3 regions of the Bradyrhizobium sp. Bra78 genome follow, and region 2 is predicted to be linked to each of the others. Evidence: predicted binding sites of a transcription regulator. Region 2 holds the regulator's gene; each other region holds the start of a gene.

Region 1 (7,177 bases), on a different contig from region 2:
TCATCGTGGTGGCGACCGGCTTCAAGGTCACGGAGATGGCGGCGCGTCTCAACATCAGCGGCCGTGACGGCAAGGATTTGCGCGACGCCTGGGCCAACGACAATCCAACCGCGTTCCTGGGCCTCACCGTGCCGGGCTTTCCAAATTTCTTCTGCATGCTGGGCCCCAACTCCGGGCCCGCCCATGGCGGCAGCGTCATCTTCCAGTCGGAATGCCAGAGCCGCTACATCTCCGCCTGCCTCGCCGACATGATCGAGCACGACGTCGCCGCCATCGACGTCCGCAGGGAGGTGCTCGACGACTACGTCCAGAAGGTCGATGCCGAGCACGAGGCCATGATCTGGACTCATCCCGGCATGAGCACCTACTATCGCAACAGCAGCGGCCGCGTGTTTTCGGCGATGCCCTGGCGGTTCGTGGATTATTGGCGCATGACGCATGATCCGGATCTGAGGCAGTACAGGCTGACGAAGGCGTAAGGAATCCGCCTATGCCCACACCCCGCGTGCGCATCTACACCGACTACAAGAGCCCCTACGCATTCGTGGCGAACAAGCGCCTGTTCGCACTCGAGAAGACGCACGGCGTCGAGCTCGAATGGCTGCCCTACACATTACGCGTCGCCGAATTCATGGGGACGGTGGAGGAGCGCAAGCCGCATTTCTGGCGCAAGGTGCGCTACGCCTATATGGACGCGCGGCGCTATGCCAATGCGCAGGGGCTTGTCATGAAGGGCCCGAGGCGGATCTACGATGCCTTCTATTCCAGCGTCGGCATGCTGTTCGCGCAAGCCCACGGCTTCTTCCGCCCCTACCACGACACGGTGTTCCGAAAGTTCTGGAGCCATGAGCTGGAGATCGACGATCTCACCGCGATCACGGATGTCATCACGTCCTGCGGCGGCTCGGCGAGCGAGTTCGAGGCCTATGTCAGCGGCCCCGCCCGCGCCGAGCATGACCGCATCATCGACGAGGCCGAAGCGCTCGGCGTGTTCGGCGTGCCGACCATGGTCTTCAACGGCGAGCTGTTCTGGGGCGGCGACCGCATCGACATGCTGATCGAGCGCATCGAGAGACCCGAGACGATCGAAGCCGCACTCGGCAGCCGCCACCGCAAGCCGACATAGTCCTACGCCGCCAGCCCGCTCTCCACGGGCGCGAACTCAAGCCCGAGGCTTTCGGCCACGGCCTTGTTTGTGATCCGGCCGCGATGGACATTGAGGCCGTTGCGCAGATGCGGATTTTCCAGCACCGCGGCAAAGCCCTTGTTCGCGAGCATCAGGCCAAACGGCAGCGTCGCATTGTTCAGCGCCTGGCTGGATGTCACCGGCACCGCACCGGGCATGTTGGCGACGCAATAATGCACGACGCCGTCGACCTCATAGGTTGGATCGGCATGCGTGGTCGCATGGGAAGTCTCGAAGCAGCCGCCTTGGTCGATCGCGACGTCGACCAGCACGGCGCCCGGCCGCATCGATTTCAGCATCGCGCGCGTGACGAGCTTTGGCGCGCTGGCGCCCGGCACCAGCACCGCGCCGATCACGACGTCGGCGGCGAACACCTCCTCCTCGACCGATTCGATCGTCGAGAACCGGGTGCGCACGCGTCCGGCAAAGAGATCGTCCAGTTCACGCAAGCGCGGTATGGAGCGGTCGATGACGGTGACTTCGGCGCCGAGCCCTGCAGCCATGCGCGCGGCCTGTGTTCCCACCACGCCGCCGCCGAGCACGACGACCCGCGCTGGCTGAACGCCGGGGACACCGCCCAGCAGCAGCCCGCGTCCGCCAGCCGAACGCCTGAGCGCGGCGCCGGCGGCCTCGATGGCGAGGCGGCCGGCGACTTCGCTCATCGGCGCGAGCAGGGGGAGGCGACCGGACGCGTCGGTGACGGTTTCATAGGCGATCGCCGTACAGCCGGAGGCAAGCAAGCCCTTGGCCTGTTCGGGATCCGGCGCGAGATGCAGATAAGTAAACAGGATCTGGCCTTCGCGAAGCTGGGCCCACTCAACCTTCTGCGGCTCCTTCACCTTCACGATCAGGTCGGACTTCGCGAAGATATCGTGGGCGCTGTCGGCGATGGAGGCCCCTGCCCGCCGATAGACCTCGTCGGAGGCGCCGATGCCGCTGCCGGCGCCGGTCTCGACCGTCACCTGGTGTCCTGCCGCGCTATATTCGCGGACCGCGCCCGGGGTGAGCCCGACGCGATATTCCTGCACCTTGATCTCCCTGGGCACACCGACGCGCATCCTGGGCTCCTTTTGCTTCACTCCGATCATCGTAACGACGTGCCCGGTTTGGTTTCGTGCAAATATCCGCTAGCTTTGCCCTCCCCGCGCCGGTTTCAGGCGCGGAAGTCCCCTTTCACGCTGGAAACCAAACCTTGGCCCTGGACCGGAAAGATCTCGCCATCCTTGCGGAACTCACCACCAATGCGCGGGCCAGCCACACCGAGCTCGCCACCAAGGTCGGCCTGTCGAGCACGGCGCTGGCGCGGCGGCAGAAAACCCTGGAGGACGACGGCTACATCCAGGCCTACCAGGCCGCGCTCGACCTCGCGCAATTCGGCCTCACCACGACGGTGCTGGTCCGGATCGCGCTGGAAAGCCAGAGCGACGAGGCGCTGAAGGCGTTCGAGGCGGAGGTGGTGAAATGCCCCTCCGTCGTGCGCTGCTTCCTGATGTCGGGCAACGACGACTACATCCTGATCGTGCTTGCCCGCGACATCCAGGATTTCGAACGCATCCACCGCACCGAGCTGTCGCGCCTGCCGCGGGTGGCGCGGGTGCAATCGAGCTTCGCGCTACGCGACGTCGTCAACCGCGCGGTGCCGACCGTGGTGTTCGGCGAGGCAAAGCGACAAGGCTGATGGCTTCCGTCGGCACACCCGGCTCGTGACTGGAGAGTTACACGCGCCAGGGAATACGCGAGTTCCCATCACACGCAAGCACCGAGATCAACCGAACGGTTGAAGACACCCCGCGCCTCGCGACCCACACCCGCGTCCTCGGTACGGGTGCCCCCGCCCAGAAGACCACGGCCATCATCTCTGACGTCGATCTCTACGACATTCCCGGCGGGGTCGGGAAAGTGATCGGCGTCCTCCGCAAGGGGCAGAAGTTTCCGCTTGTGGGATGCCGGACGGACGATTGGTGTCAGTTCTCGAACGGCTGGGTGTGGGGTTCCTTCATCATGCGCACTCACGTGCCCTGACCCGCGAACCGCCATTGGCTCATCAACACCGGCCTTTTGGCTCCGTCATAGAACTGTCATCGAATACGCAGAGACCTGTCGGTCCCTGCACATTCGGGACCTGACATGGACTATTTCAAGCGCTTCAACTTCCTCTTCGCCGCACCCGTGTTCGACGCGGACGACCTCGAAGGCATCCGCTTCAACCAGATCATCGAGGAGATCCAGCGCTCCGGCTTCGAGGTGGTCCGGGCCCGCAAGCTGGAGGACGCCGAAATCGCGGTGCAGACCGATGCCGCGATCGGCTGCATGGTGGTGGACTGGGGCAAGAAGGGCCTGGAGGGCAAGACCTCGGCGCTGATCAATCTGATGCGGCGGCGCGGCCTCGATTTCCCGATCATCCTCCTGATCCGGCGCAAGCGCTTTGAGGATCTCCCCGTCGAGGTGCTCGACTTCATCGACGGCTACGTCTTCCTGTCCGAGGAAACCCCGACCTTCATCGCCAAGAACCTGATCAGCCGGCTCAAGCAATATGCCGAGACGCTGAAGACACCGTTCTTCGGCGCGCTGGTCGACTATGCCGAGGAAGGCAACCAGCTGTGGACCTGTCCGGGCCACAATGGCGGCGTGTTCTACAACCGCAGCCCGATCGGCCGGGTCTTCGTCGAGCATCTCGGCGAATCCGTCTTCCGCGACGATCTCGACAATTCCGTGCTCGACCTCGGCGACCTCCTTACCCATGAGGGACCGGCACTGAAGGCGCAGAAGGAAGCCGCCCAGATTTTCGGTGCGGAAAAGACCTATTTCGTGCTCAACGGCACCTCGACCTCGAACAAAGTCGCGCTCGGCGCGCTCGTGACCGACGGCGACCTCGTGCTGTTCGACCGCAACAATCACAAGGCCGCTCATCATGGCGCGCTGATGATCAATGGCGGCGTCCCGGTCTACGTGCCGACCATCCGCAACGCCTGGGGCCTGATCGGCCCGATGCGCTGGGATATGCTCGACGAGAAGGCCTTGCGCGAGGCGATCCGCAACCATCCGCTGGTCACGGACAAGGATGCCTGGCGCAAGGAGCGGCCGTTCCGCGTCGCCGTGGTCGAGCAGTGCACCTATGACGGCACGATCCACAGCGCCGAGATGATCCTGAAGCGCATCGGCCATCTCTGCGAGTACATCCTGTTCGACGAGGCCTGGGCCGGCTTCATGAAGTTCCACCCGCTCTATGCCGGCCGCTTCGCCATGGGGCTTGCGAACCTTTCCCCCGAGGCGCCCGGCATCATCGCGACGCAGTCGACCCACAAGCAGCTCGCGAGCTTTTCACAGGCCTCCCAGATCCACGTCAAGGACCGCCACATCCGCGGCCAGAAGCGGCGCGTCGAGCACCGCCGCTTCAACGAAAGCTTCATGCAGCACGCCTCGACCTCTCCCTTCTATCCGCTGTTCGCCTCGCTCGACGTCGGTGCGCAGATGATGAAGGGCCGCTCCGGCGAGGTGTTGTGGGACGACACGATCCGCCTCGGTATCGAGCTGCGCAAGAAGATCCGCGCGATGCGCCGGGAGTTCGAGGAGAAGGAGCAGAAACCGGACCGGCGCTGGTTCTTCGAACCCTTCGTTCCCGATCGCGTCGCCATTCCCGATGTCAGCCGTCCCGGCGCGGCGCACAATGTCGCCTGGGAAACGCTCTCCACCGACGAGCTCGCCACCAATCCCGCACTGTGGCAGCTCTCTCCCGATACCAACTGGCACGGCTTTCCTGGCCTCAGCGAAGGCTTTGCCATGACCGATCCGAACAAGCTGACGCTGCTCACCCCCGGCTTCGATCGCGCCAGCGGCGCTTATGCCGAGCACGGCATTCCCGCGCCGGTCGTCGCGCAATATTTGCGCGAAAACCGCATCGTCCCCGAGAAGAACGATCTCAACTCCCTGCTCTTCCTGCTCACGCCCGGGGTCGAGGCGAGCAAGGCCGGCACGCTGATCTCCGGTCTCGTCGCATTCAAGAGGCTGCACGACGACAACGCGCTGCTGGCCGACGTGATCCCGGAATTTTATCAGCGGCGACAGGCGCGCTATGCCGGCGTGAGGCTGCGCGACCTCTGCGGCGAGATGCACCGCTTCTTCCGTGCCGCCGATGTCAGCGCGCTCCAGGCTCGGCAGTTCATGCCCGAGCACATGCCCGAGATCGCGATGTCGCCCCGTGATGCCGCGCGTTATTTGTTCCGCAACGACGTCGACTATCTGCCGATCGAGGCGATCGCGGGTCGCATCGCCACCACGCCGTTCGTGGTTTATCCGCCCGGCATTGCCACCATCGTGCCCGGCGAGCGGCTGACGGAACGGGCCAAGCCCATGGTGGATTATCTCAAGATGTTCGAGACCTGCTTCAACACGTTTCCGGGCTTCGATGTGGAAATCCAGGGCGTCTACAAGGAGATCGATGCGCAGGGGCGTATCGGGCTCTATACGTACGTCGTTGCCGAGTAGTTGCCGATGAACGAGACGGCGGTTGCACGTCAGGATGACGAGCCGGTGCTGGTCCGCACCTCACGCGAAAGCGACGTCGAGGCGATGCTGGCGATCTACCGCCATCACGTCCGCACTGGCGTGCCGCGCGACGTCGAGGGAACCGGCGCGCCGGAGCCCGACGATCTGCGCGACCGGCGCAAGAATCTGAAGCAGACGCGCCTGCCGCATCTGGTTGCGACCTATCGCGGCGAAGTGGTGGGCTATGCCTATGCGGTGCTGTTCCGCAAGCGTCCGGCCTATCGCTATACGGCCAAGCACTCGATCTACGTCCACCACGCGCATCTCGGCCGTGGGGTCGGACGGCTGCTGCTCCAGGGAATGATAGACGCCTGTGCCGCGGCCGGCTTCCGCCAGATGATCGGCTATATCGATGCCGACAACGCCCCGTCGCTGGCGCTGCACGAGCGGTTCGGTTTCACGCGCGCCGGCCTGCTCAGCGGTGTCGCCTATCGCCACGGCCGCTGGTCCGACACCGTCATGGTGCAACGGTCGCTCGGCGCCGGGACGACGGCCCCCCCGCCTGTCACGACTCCTGGCCGGTAGGTCTCACGACGGAAAGTCAGCCGGTCTGACCTGGATGCGGTCGGCATGCAACGACCAGTGATGCAACGCCTGGTCCTTGCAAAACCTGGCCTTCGCCCGCTCCCGGGCCTCGTCCTCATCGGAGGCGTCGATCTCGAGCGTGCCTTGGCACACCTCGATCTGCCGGCCGTACTGGCCGAGCACGTCCTTCATGAACCTGACGACATAAGTTGACATGGGACCTCCTGCCTGCCCCGGCGGCACTCTAATCCCATTTAGCCTGACTGCGGGAGGGGGATTTTGACGCGGATCAAGGTGGGAGGGCGGTTCTCGCCACCGTGTCGTTCCGGCGGCCCCTACCCCGGCGTCACCCCGAAGGCCTGCTTGAAACGCTCCGCGTAGACCGGCCAGACCTCCGGATTGATCAGGCGCGGCGGACGCTTGCCGTCCAGCACGTCAAGAACCTGCTCGGCGGCGATCCGGCCCATGTTCTGGCGGGCCTCGATGGTGACGCCTGCGGTATGCGGGCTCGCCAGCACGTTGTCGAGCTGGAGCAGCGGATGCTCCGGCGGCGGCGGCTCCTTGGACCAGACGTCGAGGCCGGCGCCGGCAATACGCTTGTCGCGCAACGCCCCGAGCAGCGCGTCCTCATCATGGATGAAGCCGCGCGCCGTGGTGACGAAATAGGCATGCGGCTGCATCAGCCCAAACTCGCGCACGCTGATCATGTTGCGGCTGCCCTTGTTGAGCGGGCAGGAGATCGAGACGAAATCTGCGCGGCGCAACAGCTCATCGAGCTCGACCTTCTCGCCGCCGCGCTCGGCCATCACCTCGGCCGACAGGTACGGATCATAGGCCAGCACCTTCATGCCGAGCAGGCCCTTGCACAATGCGGCGATGCGGCGGCCGACATTGCCGAGCCCGATGATACCGACGGTCTTG
Region 2 (7,177 bases):
GGCACAGGGGATCGGCGTGGCTGAGATGGCTGTCGAGAGCAATGTAGTTGATGCCGCCGGACCGTATGATCGCGCCAAGGCGTTGAGCGCGTTCAAGCTCGGCGATGTCACCTTCTACTGGATCACCCGGCTGAGCGCGATCTCGGTGCTGCTGATCCTCGGCGGCATCATCATGTCGCTGGTCGTCGGCGCCTTCCCGGCGATGAAGGAGTTCGGCCTCTCGTTCCTGTGGACGCAGCGCTGGGCGCCGTCGGCCGATCCGCCCGTGCTCGGCGCGCTCGGGCCGATGTACGGCACGCTCGTCACCTCCTTCATCGCGATGCTGATCGCCATTCCGGTCGGTATCGGCATTGCGATCTTCCTGACCGAGCTCTGCCCGCAATGGCTGCGCCGCCCGATCGGCATGGCGATCGAGCTGCTCGCCGGCATTCCCTCGATCATCTACGGCATGTGGGGCTTCTTCGTGCTGGGCCCGTTCCTGGCCAACACCTTCCAGCCCTTCATGATCAAGATCTTCGACGGCATCCCCGTGCTGGGCACAATCTTCGCGGGACCGCCGTCCTATCTCAGCCTGTTCAACGCGGCGCTGATCCTCGCGATCATGGTGCTGCCCTTCATCACCTCGATCTCGGTCGACGTGTTCAAGACGGTGCCGCCGGTGCTGAAAGAGGCCGCCTACGGCGTCGGCTGCACCACCTGGGAAGTCGTCCGCAGCGTGGTGATCCCCTACACCCGCGTCGGCGTCATCGGCGGCGTCATGCTGGCGCTCGGACGCGCGCTGGGCGAGACCATGGCGGTGACCTTCATCATCGGCAATTCGTTCCGCATCTCGGGGTCGATCTTCGCGCCGGGCACCACGATCTCGGCGGCGATCGCATCCGAATTCGCCGAAAGCGACGGTCTGCACCAGTCCGGCCTGATCCTGCTCGGCCTCTTGCTGTTCGTACTGACGTTCTTCGTGCTGGCCGCGGCGCGGCTGATGCTGATGCGGCTGGAAAAGAAGGCGGGGAACTAACGCGATGAACCCGATCTATGCACGTCGCCGCCGCAAGGACCTCATCATCCGCGGTCTTTGCTTCGCGGCTGCCGCCTTCGGCGTCACCTGGCTCGCGCTGATCCTGATCACGCTGCTGTACAACGGCCTTGCGGGCCTGAATGTTCAGCTGTTCACCGAGAACACGCCGCCGCCCGGATCCAACGAGGGCGGCCTGCTCAACGCCATCGTCGGTTCGCTGATGATGACCGTGATCGGCGTCGGTATCGGTGCGCCGCTCGGCATGTTCGCCGGCACCTATCTCGCCGAATACGGCCGCAACGACAAGCTGACGTCGGTGATCCGCTTCATCAACGACATCCTGCTCTCGGCGCCATCGATCATCATCGGCCTGTTCATCTATGGCGCCGTGGTGGTGCCGATGCGCGGGTTCTCGGCGGTCGCCGGCTGTCTCGCGCTCGCCGTCATCGTCATTCCGGTGGTGCTGCGCACGACCGAGGACATGCTGCTCTTGGTACCGAACGCGCTGCGCGAGGCGGCCTCGGCGCTCGGGCTGCCGCGCTCGCTGGTGATCAAGCGGATCGCCTACCGTTCGGCGCGCGCCGGCCTCATCACCGGCGTGCTGCTCGCCACCGCCCGCGTCGCCGGCGAGACCGCGCCGCTGCTGTTCACCGCGCTGTCGAACCAGTTCTTCAGCCTGGACCTGACCAAGACGATGGCCAACCTGCCGGTCACCATCAACAACTTCGTGCAGAGCCCCTACGCCTACTGGAAGCAGCTGGCATGGAGCGGGGCGCTGCTCATCACCCTGACCGTGCTTGCCCTGAACATTGGCGCGCGCATACTTGGCGCCGAGAGGACCGCAAAATGAGTGAACTTTCAGTATCGTCGATGAGCGCGGCCGGTGGCCTGCCCCAGACGGCAGCATTGCCCGAGGCTCCCCCCAAGGTGACGGTGCGCAACCTCAATTTCTATTACGGCGAGCACCACGCGCTGAAGAACATCAACCTGACGCTCGGCACCAACCGCGTCACGGCGTTCATCGGCCCGTCGGGCTGCGGCAAGTCGACCCTGCTGCGCATCTTCAACCGGATGTACGACCTCTATCCGGGCCAGCGCGCGACCGGTCAGGTGATGCTCGACCAGACCAACATCCTCGACGGCAAGCTCGACCTCAATCTGCTGCGCGCCCGCGTCGGCATGGTGTTCCAGAAGCCGACGCCGTTCCCGATGACGATCTACGAGAACATCGCTTTCGGCATCCGTCTTTACGAGAAAATCCCGAAGTCCGAGATGGACGGCCGGGTCGAGAAGGCGCTGCGCGGCGGCGCGCTCTGGAACGAGGTCAAGGACAAGCTCAACGCGTCGGGCCTGTCGCTGTCCGGCGGCCAGCAGCAGCGCCTCTGCATCGCCCGCACGGTCGCGGTGCGGCCCGAAGTGATCCTGTTCGACGAGCCCTGCTCGGCGCTCGATCCGATCTCGACCGCCAAGGTCGAGGAGCTGATCCAGGAGCTGTCCGAGAACTACACGATCGCGATCGTCACCCACAACATGCAGCAGGCGGCGCGCGTCTCCGACAAGACCGCCTTCATGTATCTCGGCGAGTTGATCGAGTTCGACGAGACCAGCAAGATATTCACGTCGCCGACCGATCGGCGCACGCAGGACTACATCACCGGCCGGTTCGGCTGAGGAGACAGGACATGGGTTCCGAACATACCGCAAAGGCCTTCGACACCGACCTCCAGGAGCTCACTCGCCTGGTCGCCGAGATGGGCGGAATCGCAGAGCGCATGATCGTCGATTCCGTCGATGCGCTGATCCGCCGCGACGTCGCGCTCGGCCAGCGCGTCGTCGCCATCGACGTCGAGCTCGACGCGCTCCAGAAGAAGATCGAGGAGCGCGCCGTCCTCACCATTGCGCGCCGCCAGCCAATGGCGGTCGATCTGCGCGAGATCGTCGGCGCCATGCGCGTCGCGACCGATCTGGAGCGTATCGGCGACCTCGCCAAGAACATGGGTAAGCGCGTCGCGGCGCTGGAAACGGATTTTCATCCGCTCAAGCTGTTCCGCGGCCTCGAGCACATGACCGACCTCGTGCAGCAGCAGGTCAAGTCGGTGCTGGACGCCTATGCCGCGCACGATCTGCCGGCGGCGATGGCGGTGTGGAAGGGCGACGAGGAAGTCGATGCCATCTGCACCTCGCTGTTCCGCGAGCTTCTCACCTACATGATGGAGGATCCGCGCAACATCTCGTTCTGCATCCATTTGATGTTCTGCGCCAAGAATATCGAGCGCATCGGCGACCACGCCACCAATATCGCCGAGACCGTGTTCTACATGATCGAGGGCCAGGCGATCACCGACAAGCGGCCGAAGGGCGACATGACGAACTTCGCCACGACGGTTCCGAATACCTGATCACGCAAGGAGCGACGACACCATGGGCGCACGCATTATGGTGGTTGAGGACGAGGAAGCTCTCACCGAGCTTCTTCGCTACAACCTCGAAGGCGACGGCTATGACGTCGAGACGGTGATGCGCGGCGACGACGCCGACACCCGGCTCAAGGAGCACATCCCCGATCTCATCGTGCTCGACTGGATGCTGCCGGGTCTGTCCGGCATCGAGCTGTGCCGACGGCTGCGCACCCGGCCCGAGACCAAGCAGCTCCCGATCATCATGCTCACCGCGCGCGGCGAGGAGAGCGAGCGGGTGCGGGGTCTTGCGACCGGCGCCGACGATTACATCGTCAAGCCGTTTTCGGTGCCGGAGCTGCTGGCGCGGGTGAAGGGCCTCTTGCGGCGCGCAAGCCCGGAGCGGCTCGCCACCGTGCTCGCCTATGGCGACATCGAGCTCGATCGCGACAAGCGCCGCGTGGCGCGCTCCGGCCGGCCGATCGATCTCGGCCCGACCGAATATCGCCTCCTGGAGTTCTTCCTGGAGCATCCGGGCCGGGTGTTCTCGCGCGAGCAGCTGCTCGACAGCGTCTGGGGCCGCGACATCTACATCGACGAGCGCACGGTCGACGTGCATATCGGCCGCCTGCGCAAGCTGCTCAATCTCGGCCGCGAGCAGGACCCGATCCGCACCGTCCGCGGCGCCGGCTATGCGCTGGACGACCGTTTCGCGAAGGCGGAGCAGGCGTAAGTTCAGCCGCGAACAGGCAAGTAAAAAGCGCGCCGGGCGGCGCGCATTTCCATTTTTCGATCGTTCCGGTCCCTACTGCGCAATTGCGCGCTAGCTAGTTAGGCCGGGACGATGTCGTTTGGAGCCGGGCTTCAGCGCGGCCCCGGCTTCGCCGGTGCGCGCCGGCGATCCGCCGCGGGCTGATACGCCACGCGCGAGTGCTGGGCGCAATAGGGCAGGCCGGAGAGGGCCTTGCCGCCGCAGAAGAAGAAGTCCGGGCTCGAGGGATCGCCGACCGGCCAGTGGCAGGTCGCCTCGTTCAGCTCCAGCAGCGACAGCCGCTGGCTCATCGGCACCACGTTGTCGTAGGTGACCGGCTCAGCCTCCACCTCGACCTCGAAGGCCTGCGCCAGCGCGGTGTTGCCGCGCGAGATCGGACGGGTCACCCGCATCATGTGCTGCGCGGGACGCGCCTTGCGCGGCCGGGGCGCTGCGGAAGATGGGCTCTTGGCGCGGCCCGACAGGCCGAGCCTGTGCACTTTGCCGATCACGGCATTGCGGGTCACATTGCCGAGCTCAGCCGCGATCTGGCTGGCCGAAAGTCCGGCCTCCCAGAGCTTTTTCAGCTGCTCGACGCGATCATCGGACCAGGTCAAAACCGTCATTGCACCCTTTCCCTCGCTGCGCGCCAGCCATCCTGGGGCCTCGCAGCGAATGCCTAAGCCTTAAAAACCCGTGCCGTCAGAATCCCTTAAGGCTCGCCGGGCGCGCCAATGACGCCCGAACGTTTACGCCGGTACATAAGGACTTAGAGATCAGAACCGCTGCACGAGATGTCGTATCTGACAATCCAAACGCTACAATATGGCGTGACTCCCGCGCAAGAGTCCGCCGACTCGCTTCCACATGTTCCGTGGTGAAAAACCCGCAAAATCGGCACCGCAAGACTACGGATTCTGCGTTTCGCGAGGCTTTCCGGGCGGCATTGACACCCGTCTTGCCAGGCATAAGATAGTGCTGCGTGCCGCCCTTAAAAGGCGGCACGTTTCGTTTTCCGGACCGGTCAATGGTGCGTTGCGCAATGCACATTCAGGCCGTCCACAACATTCAAGTGATCGTCATGACCAACAGCGCCGCGCCGCATTTGCTCCCTGTTTTCGCCAGGGCCGACCTCGGCTTCGAGCGCGGCGAGGGCTGCTGGCTGATCGCGACCAATGGCGAGCGCTATCTCGATTTCACTTCGGGCGTCGCCGTGAATGCGCTCGGTCATGCTCATCCCGCGCTGGTCGCAGCGTTGCAGGAGCAGGCGACCAAGCTCTGGCACATGTCGAACCTGTTCCAGAGCCCGGACGGCGAGAAGCTTGCGAACCGCCTCTGCAACGAGAGCTTTGCGGACTTCGTGTTCTTCTGCAATTCCGGCGCCGAGGCGCTGGAAGGTGTGATCAAGCTGGTCCGCCATCATCACTTCTCCAAGGGGCATCCGGAACGCTATCGCATCATCACCTTCGAAGGCGCGTTCCACGGCCGCACGCTGGCGACGCTGGCCGCGACGGGTTCTGCGAAATATCTCGAAGGTTTCGGTCCGCCGATGGATGGTTTCGACCAGGTGGCGCATGGTGACATCGAGGCCGTGAAGAAGGCGATCGGTCCGCAGACCGCCGGCATCCTGATCGAGCCGATCCAGGGCGAGGGTGGCGTGCGTTCGGCGCCTCCCGGCTTCCTCAAGGCGTTGCGCCAGCTCTGTGACGAGAAAGGCCTGCTGCTCGCGTTCGACGAGGTGCAGACCGGCATGGGCCGCACTGGCGATCTCTTCGCCTATAAGCGCACCGGCGTCACGCCTGACGTGATGTCGCTGGCCAAGGCGCTCGGCGGCGGCTTCCCGATCGGCGCGATTCTGGCGACCGCGGACGCGGCTTCCGGCATGGGGCCCGGCTCGCACGGCTCGACCTTCGGCGGCAATCCGCTCGCGATCTCGGCCGCGAACGCCGTGCTCGACGTCATGCTCAAGCCCGGCTTCTTCGATCACGTCCAGAGGATGTCGCTGCTGCTCAAGCAGAAGCTCGCCTCCGTGATCGACCGTCATCCCGATATCGTCAGCGAAGTGCGCGGCGAGGGCCTCCTGATCGGCATCAAGGCCGTGGTGCCCTCGGGCGATCTGGTCGCAGCTTTGCGCAACGAAAAATTGCTCACGGTCGGCGCCGGCGACAATGTCGTGCGTTTCCTGCCGCCTTTAATCGTCACCGAAGCCGAGATCGAGGACAGCGTCGGGCGGCTCGAGCGCGCCTGCACCGCGATCTCGTCCAGTCAGACCAAGCGGGCGGCAAGCTGATGAGCAAGTCGCCGAAGCACTTCCTCGATATCAACGAGCTGCCGTTGTCGGAGCTCAAGAGCATGCTCGCCGCCTCCTCCGCCATGAAGGCGAAGCAGAAGGCGCATCAGCCGGTCAGGCCGCTCGAAGGCAAGACGCTGGCGATGATCTTCGAGCGGCCCTCCACGCGCACCCGCGTCTCGTTCGACGTCGCGATGCGCCAGCTCGGCGGCGAGCCCATCATGCTCACGGGTGCCGAGATGCAGCTCGGCCGCGGCGAGACCATCGCCGACACCGCGCGTGTGCTGTCGCGCTATGTCGACGCCATCATGATCCGCATCCTCAATCACGATGCGTTGCTGGAGCTTGCGGAATATGCGACGGTGCCCGTCATCAACGGCCTGACGCGCCGGTCGCACCCATGCCAGGTGATGGCCGACCTCATGACCTACGAAGAACATCGCGGCCCGATCGAGGGCAGGACGGTGGCCTGGACCGGCGACGACAATAACGTGCTCGCCTCCTGGGCGCACGCCGCCGAGCGCTTCAAGTTCCAGCTCAATGTCGCGACCCCGCCGGAGCTGGCGCCGAAGAAAGTCATGCGCGACTTCATCAAGGCGACCGGCGCGTCGATCGTGCTCGGCACCGATCCCGAAGCCGCCGTGAAGGGGGCCGACTGCGTCGTCACCGATACCTGGGTGTCGATGGGCGACAAGGAAGGCGAGCACCGCCACAACGTGCTCAAG
Region 3 (7,177 bases), on a different contig from region 2:
GGCGTCATAACCGAGCAGCTCGGCGCCGAAGCGGGAGAGGGCGCTGTCGGCGTCTGCGGCAAAATAGATCGCGTAGCGGGGAAAACCTGTCATTGCCTCAGCATAACGAATTTAGGCCGCGACGACAGCCTCGCGCGGCGTTGCCACTGCTGCGAGCAGCCGCGTCGCATCGGTAAGATGGACGAGCTTGCCGCCTGATATCACCGCGATCAGACGCGGCCGCAGCAGCACGCTGTCGTCGACCAGCAGAATGTCCGCGCGCCGTCCTTCCGCGAGCACACCGCGATCGGCAAGGCCGGTCGCGCGCGCGGGCGCGGCGGAAACCAGGTCCCAGGCTTGCGTCAGCGGCAGCACGCCGTCGGCGGCTAGACGGAACGCGGCGAGCAGCTGCGCGGGATAGTAATAGTCCGACGCCAGCACCGAGCAGAGGCCCTTGCCGATCATGTCGGATGCCTTGGTCCAGCCGGTGTGGCTGCCGCCGCGTACGACGTTCGGCGCCCCGTAGACGATGGCGTCGCCGTGGCTTGCGGCCTCCCGCGCCGTCTCCTCGTTGATCGGAAACTCCGCGATACCCACCCCCATGGCGCGAAATTCCTGCCGCATCGCCGGCGTCGCATCGTCGTGCGAGAGCATGCGTACCTCCGCTGCCCGGGCCGCGGCGGCGAGCCGGGTGATCGAAGCGGGAACGTCGGCGGCGCGCGAAACGATGTGCGCGACCAGGGTGTCGAAATCCTCGCTCGACAATCCCGTGCGCTCCACCATGCGGTTGCGCTTGCGCGGGTTGGAGATGTCGGCAACGACCCCGTCCATGTGGTCGTTGAAGGCGAACAGGTCGACGCGGCCCTCGGCGAGCCACTGGCTGATCTCGGCTTCGGCCTCGAGATTGTAGGTCTCGTGCCGCAGGTGGAAGCGGGTGTCGGCAGCGAACTGTGGGCGCTGCCGCTCGATCGCCTCCATCAAGCCACGCGCATTTCCGGCGCTGCGCAGGCCCGGCTCCCACGAACAGGTCGTGGCGTGAAACACCGTGGTGATGCCGTTGCTGATCGCCTGGCGGTCGCTGTCGGCGAGCGCCACGTCGATCGGGAAGTCGACGCCGGCGCGCGGCATCATCTGGCGCTCGAAGGCATCGCCGTGCAGATCGACGATGCCCGGCAGCACCAGCAGGTTGCCCGCATCGAGCGCCAGCCGTGCACGGTCGCGCGAGGCATCGACCTGCGCAATGTCCGTTCCGGACACGAGAATCGAAGTCTCGACGAGTTCGGAGCCGATCAGGGCGCGGCCGCCTTCGAGAAAGATGTCTGTCACGCGACCGCGCTTCGCTTGCCGCTGCGGGAGGAGCTTGCCCGTGCTTCGTATGTCGAAAGAAAATCTTCAATCCCGAGCTTGCGGAAATCGGGCAGTGCTTCACGCAATTTGTCGTGATCCCAATCCCACCAGGAGAGCCTGGCAAGCCGCCCTGCGACCTCTTCCGAAAATCGACGCCGCATGATGCGGGCCGGATTGCCGGCGACGATGGCGTAGGCCGGCACGTCCTTGGTGACGATGGCGCCGGCGGCGATCACCGCGCCGGTGCCGATGTTGCGGCCCGGCAGCACGATGGCGCCGTGGCCGATCCAGACGTCATGGCCGATATGGACGTGGTGCTGCCGCCGCCAGCCGAAGAACTCGGTGTCGTCACTCTCGCCGGGGAAGTAGGCGCTGGAGCGATAGGTGAAATGCGCCTGGGTCGCGCGATGCATCGGATGATTGCCGGGGTTGATGCGCGTCATCGCCGCGATCGAGCAGAATTTTCCGATGGTGGCGTAGGTGATCTGCGCGTCGTTTACGACATAGGAATAGTCGCCCATCGTGACTTCATTGAGGATCGTGCGTGCGCCGACTTCGGTATAGGTGCCGAGCCTGGTCTCATGGAGCTTCGCCGTGGAATCGATGGTCGGTTCGACCGAGAGCGCCTTACCGGCCATATGGCATCCGAAAGATCGAGGGCGGGCGTACCTCTTCGAGCGGCTTGATGACAACGTCATGACGATGTGATGACAGGGGAAAGTGTGCATGATCGTCGCACCGCAGCGCGCGTGTCACACAAGTGTCAAGCACCAGCGATAGCGGTTGGTCCCAGCATACTCTGGAGCCCTGCATGCTGGTGGTGGAAGGTCTGACGTGTCGCTTCGGCGTGAAAGCCGCGGTGGACGACGCTTCATTTCAAGTTTCCCCCGGCGGCTTCGTCGGTGTGATCGGGCGCTCCGGCGCTGGCAAGTCGACCATGCTGCGCATGATCAATCGCCTCGCGACGCCGACGCAGGGCCGCATCCTGTTCGACGGCCTCGACGTCACCGCGCTGCGCGGCAAGGAGTTGCGGCAGTGGCGGGCGCGCTCGGCGATGATCTTCCAGCAGTTCAACCTGGTCGGGCGGCTCGATGTTCTCACCAACGTCCTGATGGGGCGCCTCGCGACGATGCCGGCCTGGCGCTCGCTGACGCAGACCTGGCCCGAGACTGACAAGGCGCTGGCGATGTCGGCGCTCGAACAGTTCGACATCGCCTCGCTCGCCGCCCAGCGCGCCGACCAGCTTTCCGGTGGCCAGCAGCAGCGCGTCGCGATCGCCCGCGCGCTGGTGCAGCAACCCGACATCATCCTCGCCGACGAGCCGATCGCCTCGCTCGACCCGCGCAACACCAAGATCGTCATGGATGCGCTGCTGCGCATCAACAAGCACTTCGGCATCACCGTGCTCTGCAACCTGCATTCGCTCGACCTGGCGCGCAGCTATTGCGACCGCCTGATCGGCATGGCGCAGGGCCGCGTGGTGTTCGACGGCGCGCCGGCCGAGCTGACCGACCATGTCGCGCGCGAGCTTTACGATCTCGAAGCCACGGACGTCATGGGCGGCACGCCTGTACCGGCGCCCGAGGGCATTCCAGCGCTTGGAACGGCGGCCGCCGCCTGAGCGGCGCCTCATCTGCTTAGTTGCCAGTTTTGCGTCAACCGACCCCAACCGATGGAGAGGGTACCATGATCACTCGCAGACTAGTTCTCGCCGGCACTGCCGCGCTCGCCTTTGCCGGATCTGCTTCCGCCGAAGACTGGAAGACGAAATATCCGGAGATCACCTTCGCCGTGATCCCGGCCGAGAACGGCTCCGGCGTCACCGAGCGCTACGGGCCTTTCGTCAACTATCTGTCGAAGGAGCTCGGCATCAAGGTGACCCTGCGTGTCGCCAACGACTACGCGGCCGTCATCGAAGGCCAGCGTGCCGGCAACATCCATATCGGCTATTACGGCCCTGCCTCGTTCGCGCGCGCCCGCCTGACCGGCGTCAAGACCGACGCCTTCGTGATCGACGTCAACGCCGACGGCTCGAAGGGCTACTACTCGGTGTTCTACGTGCTGGCGAAGTCGCCGTACCAGAAGGTCGAAGAGCTCAAGGGCAAGAATCTCGGCCTGGTCGATCCGAACTCGACCTCAGGCAACAACATGCCGCGTTTCAAGCTGAACCAGATGGGCATCGATCCCGACGCCTATTTCTCCAAGGTCATCTTCACCGGCAGCCATGAGAACGCCGTGCTGGCCCTGGCTCAGGGCACGGTCGACGTCGCCGCCAACTGGTGGAATGCCGACGACGATTCCAACCTGACCCGCATGCTCAACAAAGGCATGGTGAAGTCGGCTGACGGCACCGTGATGAAGAAGGAAGACTTCCGCATCATCGTGAAGTCCGACCTCATCATCAACTCGCCCTACGCCTATCTCAGCGACCTCCCGGACGACATGAAGGCGGCGATCAAGAAGGCCTTCCTTGAGGCGGCGCAGAAGGATCCCGAGGCGTTCAAGAAGCTCTCCGACGGCAAGAACAAGCCGTGGGAGCCGACCGTCAATGACGATTACAACAAGACCATCGAGCTGATCAAGTTCGTCGACAATCTGCGCAAGAAGGCGTCCTGATCACGTCAGGACGATGCACTGGAGCCGGGTCGATGGACCCGGCTCTTTTTCTTGATGGACCGCCCGACACATGACGCTCGCCGTTTCGATTCTCCCCGAACAGCAGCTCGCGGTGCTGAATGTGGCCTACCGCAAGGCGGTTGCCCGCAAGCGCCTGCGGCTTATGGCAGGTGCAGGGCTGTTTGTTGCTGCGCTGATCGTGGCCTCGATCGGCGCCGAAGTTAACCTGCGCACCTTCTTCACCTATTTCGGCAATTTCATCAGCTATTTCGACCGTATTCTCACGCTCGACAACGGCCAGCGGGTCTGGACCAATTTTGGCGAGTGGTTCTGGGGGTGGCGCAATTGGCTGAAGCTGCTCGCCGAGACCCTGCTGATCAGCTATGTCGGCACGCTGATCGGAGCGGTGTTCGCGTTCGCGCTCAATTTCTTCGCGGCCGAGAATACTTCGCCGGGACCCTGGCTGCGCTTCGTGGTGCGGCGGCTGCTCGAGTTCGCCCGTACCGTGCCGGGCATCGTATTCGCGCTGATCTTCGTGATCGCCTTTGGTCTCGGCCCGATGGCTGGCGTGCTCGCGATTGCGATCCACTCCACAGGCGCGCTCGGAAAGCTGTTTTCCGAGATCGTCGAGAATGCCGACATGAAGCCGGTCGAAGGCATCCGATCGACTGGCGCGAGCTGGCTGTCCTGCATGCGCTTTGCGATCCTGCCCCAGGTCTCGGCCGGCTACGCGAGCTACGCGCTGTTGCGTTTCGAGATCAATGTGCGCGAGGCCTCGGTGATGGGTTTCGTCGGTGCCGGCGGCATCGGACAGGAGCTCATCGTCGCGATCCGCAAGTTCTACTACTCCGATGTCAGTGCCATTCTCGTGACGATCATCGTCACGGTCTTCCTGATCGACATCACGACCGGCTGGGTGCGCGGCCGACTGTTCGGCAAGGAGGCGCGGACGTGAGCAAGCGGCCCGAAGTCGATGCCGCGCAGATGCGCGCGCGCTATCCCGATGTGTTCGGGCGGCCGGCCGCGGCGCGGCTCGCGACGCCGACGATGATCGTCGCGGCGTTCGCGATTTTCGTCTATGGCCTCGTCGACCTCGATTTCTCTCCGTCGCGGCTCTTCAACGGCCTCAGCCAGCTCGGCTGGATCAGCATGATGATGATCCCGCCCGATCCCGGCTCGTCGCTGCCGCTATATCTGAAGGCGATGGGCGAGACGCTCTCGATTGCGCTGCTCGGCACCACGCTGGCTGCGCTGTTCGCGCTTCCGGTCAGCCTGTTTGCCGCGCGCAACGTGGTTCCGTCGAAAATCCTGCGCTTTCCGATCCGCCGTTTCCTCGATTCGATCCGCGGCGTCGACACGCTGATCTGGGCGCTGGTGTGGATCAACGTCGTCGGGCTCGGCCCGTTCGCCGGCGTGCTCGCCATCGCCGTGTCGGATTTCGGCGCCTTCGGCAAGCTGTTCTCCGAGGCGATCGAGGGCGCTGACCAGAAGCAGGTCGAAGGCATCCGCGCCTCCGGCGGCAGCGCGCTGCACGAGATCCGCTTCGGGCTGCTGCCGCAGGTCCTGCCCGTGATCGCCGGCCAGGTGCTCTATTTCATCGAATCCAACACGCGCTCGGCCACCATCATCGGCATCGTCGGCGCCGGCGGCATCGGCCTCCAGCTCGCCGAACAGATTCGCGTGCTGGAGTGGCAGAAGGTGTCGTTCCTGATCCTGATGATCCTTGTCGCAGTCGCCGCGATCGATTTCATCTCGAGCAAGCTGCGTTTTGCCATCATCGGGCGGCGGGCGGTGGCCTGATCATCAATGCGCCTTTGCCCGCCCTACGATTCCGGTTTCGCGGAGAGAGGGGAAGAGCCTACGACTCCACCAGAAACTCCACCCGCTCCGCCGCAAACCGCGAATGCTTCGTCACCAGCGGCTTGTCGTCGAGATCGTGGTCGGTCGCGTCGACCACCAGGATCGGCCGTCCGAGCGGCAGATCAAGCCGTGCGGCGTCCGTCGCATCGACGATGCCGGCGGTGATGCGGGTCGCGCCGCGGCGGTAGTCGCGGACGCCGTAATGCTCGAGCAGCTTGGTCATGGAGCGCGTCGCCGCGAATACGACTCCCGCATTCGGGAACAGCTCGGCCGACAGCCACGTCGTGGAGACACAGATCGGCGTCCGGTCGGCGAGGCGGATCGCCTCGATCCGCACCAGCGGCGCACCGACTTTCAAGCCAAGCTCACGCGCGACCTCGCGGGTTGCGACATCATCGGACGCTTCGATCAGGCGGCCGTGCGGTTCGCGGCCCTCGGCGCCGACGATCTCGGAGAAGCGGGTCCGCGAGCGCAGCGGATAGGCGAGCTTCTGCGCCTCGACATAGGTTCCGCTGCCGCGCTCGGCGCGCACGATGCCGCGTTCGGCAAGCGCCGCCAGCGCCCGCCGCACGGTGTGGCGGTTCACGCGATAGGTTTCGGCAATCTCCATCTCGCCCGGCAGCTTGTCGCCGGTCGCAAAGCGGCCGTCGGCGATGCCGCGCTCGATGCCGTCGGCAACGAGGCGCCACAGCGCGACGCCCGAAGAGGCTGTGTCCTGCATGCTCATATTGCCGGCAAGCTACTCCAGAAATCACATCTTTGTCACGAAACAGTCATGGCGCTCTCGTATCAAGTTGTCTAGTATCATAGACAACTTGGATTCGGCAAGTTCTGCAGAAACATTCGGTGGATTTGGTGACCCAGCACAACAATCAGCAAGCCCAGCGCAAGGCCGCGATGGCCGTGCTGGCGCACGCGGAGGCGGGCGAGATCGCCGCCCGCCTCCGCGCTCTCGCCCTGCCGGCCCATCAGGATCTGCGCGCACCGGAAAACGGCCTCGTCATGCTGCGCGGCCGGGTCGGCGGCGACGGCGCGCCGTTCAATCTCGGCGAAGCCACGGTCTCGCGCGCCGCGGTGCGGCTCGCGAGCGGCGAGGTCGGCTTCGGTTACACGCTCGGGCGCGACGGCGATAAGGCGCGGCTGATCGCGCTGTGCGATGCGCTGGTGCAGTCCAGCGATTTCGGCGCAGCGGTGGAGCGCGAAATTATCGCGCCGTTGCGTGAGCAGCTTATGGTCAGGCGCAGACAGGCGGCGGCCGAGACCGCTGCGACGAAGGTTGATTTCTACACCATGGTGCGCGGTGAGGGGTGAGATCATGACCACGATTGCGGAACTGCCCCCGGGTTTCGCCGACAAGGTGCTGTCGGCGCAATCG

The links. Region 2 encodes PhoB, which activates phosphate uptake and scavenging genes when phosphate is short. Its sites were predicted from a motif close to TGTCATNNANCTGTCAT; they were not measured.
Region 1: OC450_RS09035 (Orn/Lys/Arg decarboxylase N-terminal domain-containing protein) is a predicted target of PhoB. The motif match lies at 3,252-3,268, and genes of this name have one in related genera.
Region 3: phnC (phosphonate ABC transporter ATP-binding protein) is a predicted target of PhoB. The motif match lies at 2,023-2,039, and genes of this name have one in related genera.

The regions. Positions count from the first base shown of each region.
Region 1 covers NZ_JALJRE010000003.1:349,467-356,643, forward strand. The annotation lists gene OC450_RS09015 (flavin-containing monooxygenase) at 1-479, shown strand, start outside; gene OC450_RS09020 (2-hydroxychromene-2-carboxylate isomerase) at 491-1,126, shown strand; gene ald (alanine dehydrogenase) at 1,129-2,244, opposite strand; gene OC450_RS09030 (Lrp/AsnC family transcriptional regulator) at 2,379-2,864, shown strand; gene OC450_RS09035 (Orn/Lys/Arg decarboxylase N-terminal domain-containing protein) at 3,314-5,671, shown strand; gene OC450_RS09040 (GNAT family N-acetyltransferase) at 5,678-6,256, shown strand; gene OC450_RS09045 (hypothetical protein) at 6,260-6,472, opposite strand; gene OC450_RS09050 (hydroxyacid dehydrogenase) at 6,592-7,177, opposite strand, start outside.
Region 2 covers NZ_JALJRE010000024.1:25,532-32,708, forward strand. The annotation lists gene pstC (phosphate ABC transporter permease subunit PstC) at 26-1,015, shown strand; gene pstA (phosphate ABC transporter permease PstA) at 1,020-1,865, shown strand; gene pstB (phosphate ABC transporter ATP-binding protein PstB) at 1,862-2,686, shown strand; gene phoU (phosphate signaling complex protein PhoU) at 2,698-3,414, shown strand; gene phoB (phosphate regulon transcriptional regulator PhoB) at 3,437-4,144, shown strand; gene OC450_RS33570 (GcrA family cell cycle regulator) at 4,276-4,788, opposite strand; gene OC450_RS33575 (aspartate aminotransferase family protein) at 5,244-6,452, shown strand; gene argF (ornithine carbamoyltransferase) at 6,452-7,177, shown strand, end outside.
Region 3 covers NZ_JALJRE010000011.1:109,290-116,466, forward strand. The annotation lists gene OC450_RS23715 (DUF1045 domain-containing protein) at 1-93, opposite strand, end outside; gene OC450_RS23720 (alpha-D-ribose 1-methylphosphonate 5-triphosphate diphosphatase) at 112-1,305, opposite strand; gene OC450_RS23725 (chloramphenicol acetyltransferase) at 1,302-1,964, opposite strand; gene phnC (phosphonate ABC transporter ATP-binding protein) at 2,138-2,947, shown strand; gene phnD (phosphonate ABC transporter substrate-binding protein) at 3,013-3,942, shown strand; gene phnE (phosphonate ABC transporter, permease protein PhnE) at 4,013-4,897, shown strand; gene phnE (phosphonate ABC transporter, permease protein PhnE) at 4,927-5,742, shown strand; gene phnF (phosphonate metabolism transcriptional regulator PhnF) at 5,801-6,529, opposite strand; gene phnG (phosphonate C-P lyase system protein PhnG) at 6,649-7,113, shown strand; gene phnH (phosphonate C-P lyase system protein PhnH) at 7,118-7,177, shown strand, end outside.